Linked DNA regions of Methylocaldum szegediense. Each later gene encodes a partner of the first gene's protein in a complex. Links are inferred from orthologs where the notes say so. Each region holds a gene or a part of one and is shown on either strand. Other genes may lie near its edges.

What was found. The genes of interacting proteins can lie anywhere in the genome.
Region 2: the proteins of dsbD (region 1) and QEN43_RS15200 are in contact, whole or in part, in a crystal structure (PDB 1JZD), measured with the Escherichia coli proteins. The link is inferred for Methylocaldum szegediense from one-to-one orthologs.

What each region holds. Positions count from the first base shown.
Region 1 is NZ_OX458333.1:1,273,835-1,276,792, reverse strand. It holds dsbD (protein-disulfide reductase DsbD), read right to left. Parts: upstream 2,590-2,958; coding sequence 412-2,589; downstream 1-411. Other genes in the region: cutA (divalent-cation tolerance protein CutA), read right to left, coding at 2,724-2,958; QEN43_RS05345 (TlpA family protein disulfide reductase), read right to left, coding at 1-415. UniProt on the Escherichia coli protein: Required to facilitate the formation of correct disulfide bonds in some periplasmic proteins and for the assembly of the periplasmic c-type cytochromes.
Region 2 is NZ_OX458333.1:3,514,633-3,517,522, reverse strand. It holds QEN43_RS15200 (DsbC family protein), read right to left. Parts: upstream 1,859-2,890; coding sequence 1,142-1,858; downstream 1-1,141. Other genes in the region: rseP (RIP metalloprotease RseP), read right to left, coding at 1,890-2,890; mutS (DNA mismatch repair protein MutS), read left to right, coding at 1-1,108. UniProt on the Escherichia coli protein: Acts as a disulfide isomerase, interacting with incorrectly folded proteins to correct non-native disulfide bonds.

The DNA of each region.
Region 1 (2,958 bases):
CGCCGAGCCGGTTTCCAAGCCTCTCCGCCCAGGCAACGGCGCGTTCGTCACCGAGCAAGATCGGATAATTAACCGGCGTCTCTTTTAAAAAGTCTTGAACGGCTTCGGACTCGTCAATGGCGATACCGACAAATTGAACGCCTTTGCCGCCCAATTCGGTTTGCAAGCGGGTAAACTCCGGCATCTCTTCTCGGCACGGCGCGCACCAGGTCGCCCAGAAATTGAGTACGAGAACCTTCCCTTTCCACTCGGCGATATCGCGCGGATTGCCGTCCAGATCCCTGAGCGAAACGGAGTCTACAGAAGCGCCATTCGGTGGTGCGCTCGGTTCTCCGCTCATCCAGCGCTGGGCAAGAATGCCCAGAAGCAACGCGGCTAACGCGAGCAATCCATATAGGAGCTTCGACGAATTCACTGCAACACCCTTTGCACATGTCCCACAAATTCGTCTGCGTTCATGTAACCGACCACACGGAACGCTTTCCGCTCCTCCCGGTCCGGCCCGAAGAACAAAGTCGCCGGTGGTCCGATAAGGCCGAAATGATTGAGAAGCGCTTGATCATCCGCGGAATTTTGTGTGACATCCGCCTGCAGCAAAATGACATCAGCGAGCGCATTCTGAACCTTGGGGTCGGCGAAGGTATAACGCTCCATTTCCTTACACGAGATGCACCAATCGGCATAGAAATCCAGCATCACCCACTTTCCGGCCATCTCCGCCGCGGCTACTTGCGCGTTCAGCTCATCAAGCGTCCTGACCTTCCTGAACTCAGTCGACTGCGGCGACGCCGTGGCGGTCGTCGGATATATGTCTCGCAACGGCTGTAGCGGGTCGGTGCTGTTCGAAGCGACTCCGATCAACAGCAACACACCGTAAGTGAGCATCACGATACCTACGCCCTTCCACAGTCTGCGCCAGCCCGAAGCTGGATGAGGCAGAGCATCCAGGGCTCCTAGGTAGATCGCCGGAATGATCAGCAATAGCGCCCACAGGAACATAGATACGGCGGCAGGGAGAATGCGTTCGAGCAACCAAACGGCGATCGCCAGAAGTCCCACGCCGAAAGCGGCCTTGACTGCATTCATCCAGGTTCCGGCCTTGGGCAGCAGTTTCCCGGCGGATGCACCGATGATCAGCAAGGGAATCCCCATCCCCAATCCCAACGCGAACAGAGCCACGCCGCCGAGCACGGCATCGCCGGTCTGGCCGATGTAGATCAGAGCGCCGGCCAGGGGCGCTGCCACGCAAGGTCCTACGATCAAGGCCGAAAGCGCTCCCATGATCGCCGCCCCCGTCAGGGTACCGCCACGCTGGCGGTTGCTGAGGGCAACCACGCGGGATTGGATGAACGCTGGCATCTGCAGCGTGTAGACGCCGAACATGGACAAGGCCAACAGCACGAACACGGCGCTGAACGCGACGATGACCTCGGGTTTTTGGAACAGCATCTGGAGATTGCTGCCAAAAAGGCCGGCCAAAACGCCGAAGACGGTATAGGCCAGGGCCGACGCCAGCACGTAACTGAGCGACAGCATGAAAGCTCGACCCGTCGTGATCGTGTGACCGTTGCCGACGATGATCCCAGACAGAATCGGGATCATCGGAAAAACACAAGGGGTGAACGCCAGCAACAGTCCGAATCCCAGAAAGCTGAGAACCGTGCCCCATACCGAACCGTTTTGTAGCTCGAAAGCGATTCGGTCCTGCTCCGACACCGGCTCGGGAGGACTCGCTGCCGACGTCGACGTTCCCACCCCTCCGGCCGGCAAATCAAGGCTCACCGTTTTCTGCATGGGCGGGTAGCATACGCCTTTCTCGGCACAGCCCTGGTAGTTCGCCTGCAATTGAATACTGACCGGTTGGCCGTCGGCCCGCGACAAGGGTACGGGGAAACCGACTTCCTCGTGGAACACTTCTACCGCACCGAACTCCTCATCGTGCTTGGGTTCGCCGCGGGGAATCTCATAGCGGCCGAGCTTTACGCCGGCTGGCTCGATCACGGCCAGATTGAATTTCTCGCGGTAGAGATAATACCCATCGGCAATTTGCCAACTGACCCACAGCGTTTGGGGATCCTTTACCTCGGCAAAAAAACGGAAAGCTTCGTCCGGCGGCAGCAAATCAACGGGCTGAGTCTTGATCCCCAGCGATTTGAACGCCTCCGCCAATTTTGCGAGCGAGTCGTTCTTGCCTCCGTTCGCGCCACCCGTAGGCCAAGCCACGTTCACTGTCTGCCTGTGCGGCGGATAGCACACCCCGGCATCGGCACAGCCCTGGGATGTCACCTCGAGAGCTAGGACCTCGCCGGCGCCGTCGCGCCGCTCCACCGGAAGCCGGATATCGACGTGCCGACGGTAGATTTCCATTTCGCCGAAAAATTCATCATGCTTAATTTCACCCGGTGGAAAAACCGGCTCGCCCAGATCGATGCCGGGAGTCTTGGAGGCGAACTTGAATTTCTGCCGGTACAGATAATAGCCGTCGGCGACATCGAATCCGATCAGGACCTCATTACCTTCGCCTCTTGCGGATACCCGGAACGCTTGTTCGGGCGGCAGCAGCTCGTCACCGCTGATGGCCCAAACCATGCCCGTCCACACTGAAAAAAAGATAAATGACAGCCGAAGAACAAATTGGCGGAACTGCGGCATAGCAAACGTACTCTGTAAAAGGAAGTTCAGTATATGAACGCCTATCCGGGATGGATCGCCCGGATGATCGATTAGGATTTTCGGTGCAACCATTCGCTGATCCAATCAAGGTATGCGGTCGAACCTCGCAGTACAGGGACCGCAATAACCTCGGGAAGTTCGTACGGGTGTTTTTCGCGCACGAAAACTTCCAAGGCTTCGAAAGCAGCCGTTTCGGTCTTCATTAAGAGAAGATGTTCCTGGGCGGTTTCTATCTTGCCTTCCCAGGGATAAACGGATGTCAGTCCGGGAACGATGTTGACGCAG
Region 2 (2,890 bases), 2.2 Mb from region 1 along the record:
CAAGGTTCCGGCCGACTATATCCGGCGCCAAACCTTAAAAGGAGTCGAACGCTATATCACGCCAGAACTAAAAGCCTTTGAGGACAGAGTACTGAGCGCACGGGAACGTTCTCTAGCTTTTGAGAAGGCCCTTTACGATGAACTTCTGGATCTTCTCACCGGTCATCTGGCAACCCTGCAGGCCTGCGCATCAGGCCTTTCAGAGCTAGACGTCTTAGCGAATCTAGCGGAGCGCGCAGAAAGCCTGAATCTCACCATGCCCGTTTTAGTTCAGGAGCCCGGCATTCGGATCACGGGCGGGCGACATCCCGTCGTCGAAACTGTTTCCGACACACCGTTCGTTCCCAACGATTTGGAGCTTCATGCCGATCGCCGCATGCTCATTATCACGGGCCCTAACATGGGCGGAAAATCCACTTATATGCGGCAAACGGCGCTCATCGTGTTAATGGCACACATTGGGAGCTACGTCCCTGCGGATGCGGCGGTGATAGGCCCTATCGATCGGATCTTTACCCGTATTGGGGCTTCCGACGATTTGGCCAGCGGCCGATCGACCTTTATGGTCGAGATGACCGAAACCGCAAACATCCTCCACAATGCGACATCCTCAAGTCTGGTTCTGGTGGACGAGATCGGCCGCGGGACCAGCACCTTTGACGGCCTGTCCCTCGCCTGGGCGACAGCCGATTACCTCGCAAGAAATGTCCGAGCATTCACCCTTTTCGCCACTCATTATTTCGAATTGATTACCTTGGCCGACGAGTGCTCCGGAGTACACAACGTTCACTTGGATGCGATTGAACATGGCGATGGAGTTGTGTTCCTTCACGCCGTGAAGGAAGGACCTGCCAATCAAAGCTATGGATTACAAGTAGCCGCTCTGGCCGGCGTGCCGAAAGCGGTGATCGACAGTGCTCGCAAGAAGTTGATGGCTCTCGAAAAGCAGACGTATGCGGAACACCGAAGCGAAGCTCAGCAATTCGACCTCTTTATGAATGCCGAGCCTCACCCCGCCTTGGATCTGCTAAGAACGATTAAACCCGAGGAAACAACGCCCAAACAGGCCTTAGATTTACTGTTCGCCCTAAAGGCATTGACCCGCTGAGGCAAAACCGCGGGGCAAAGTCCGTCTGCCTTATTACTCGCTCTCTTGAGCGAGAATCTTGGCCAATTGGCCGGCAGGTACATATCCCGGCAGTATGTTGCCCTTTTCGGTGACGAGCATGGGCGTTCCCGTCGCGCCCATTTGGGTTCCCAACGTGAGGTGCTGGTCTACGGGATTATCGCACTGCCGGTTTTCGACCGCCTCACCTCGCTTGGCCTTCGTCAAAGCTGTATTGCGATCGTCCGCACACCATACCGATACCGCTTTTTTATACGACTCCGATCCTTCGCCGGCGCGCGGAAAGAAGAGATAACGGATCTCAATGCCTTCCGACAGGTATTGGTCGATCTCGGAATGCAGCTTGCGGCAGTACCCGCAATCGATGTCCGTAAATACATACAGCGAGTGTTTCGAAGTCTTGGGCTTGAACACGATCATGTTGTCCAAACCGACTTTCTTCAAGGAACTGACGCGAGCGCCGGCTAGTTTGCTCTCCGTCAAATCCTCACGCGCTTTAATATCGATCATCGCTCCCTGAAACAAATACCGGCCATCCTCAGAAACATAAAACAGCTTCGGTCCGACGACAACCTCGTAGAGGCCCGACATCGGCGACGGCGTAATTGAATCCGGCTTGACTCCCGGAAGCACTTCCTTTAATGCCTGCTCGATGGCTTTGCTATCGGCCTGGACCGGCTCAAAAAATAAGGCCGTCATGCCCAATATTGCGATGCCCCAATATTTCTTCATAGGTGTATCCGTGGGTAACTTCGGTTTCGAATCAGGTAAGCAAACGCTCGATGTCGAGTATGAATGCGAGACTCATCAAAGACAACAGAATAAACAAGCCGATTTGTTGAAAGAAGGCTTGAGTCTGCTCCGATACCGGACTGCCCTTGACCGCTTCGATCAAGTAAAACAGGAGATGACCACCATCGAGCACCGGAATCGGCAGCAAATTCAACACGGCCAAGCTGACACTGACAATGGCGAGAAACTTAAGAAACTGATTGAAGCCGATGCTGGCCGATTTTCCGGCATATTGAGCAATGCTAATCGGGCCGCTAAGATTTTCGATGCCCGCCCTGCCGACCAGCATCCGCCCCACCATCTTCAAAGTCAGTACGGAGTAATCGACGGTTTTTTCAACCGCAGCCACGAACGCCGGAAGTACCCCCAAGCGATAATCTATTTGCATGTCATCAACAAGCTGCTCCGGAATCTGGACCGCGGCACCAATCCGCCCGATACGACCTTCTTCCGATTCGACAGGTACCGGGGTTATCGAACGCGATAGACGTTGGCCACCACGATCCACAACCACTTCGAGCGTAGAGCCGGGATGGGCACGCACGTAGTCGACCCATTCCCGCCATGTTCGGATCGCGTTGCCATCCACACTGACCAGCCGGTCACCGGACTGCAACCCGGCCTCATCTGCCGCACCACCCGGCTCAACCCTATCGATGACCGGCGGAAGATCAGGCTCCCAGGGGCGCAATCCCAGCTGCTGGTACAAGCGATTCGGATGCTGAAGGAGTTCCTCCGGGACGGTCAGAGTCCGCTCCAATTGCTCGCCATCCTTGGTTTTCACCACTACGGATATGGCCTCAGTTTCCATGACACGTTCCAGCAGTTCGCCGATGGCATGATTCCAGGTCGGCGTGGTTTTACCAGCGATAGCCACGATCTCGTCGCCTTCCTCAAACCCGGCCTGGGCCGCCAAGGAGTTGCTGGTCACCGGTCCCAAGATGGGGCGTATTCCGGTTTCACCGATCATGA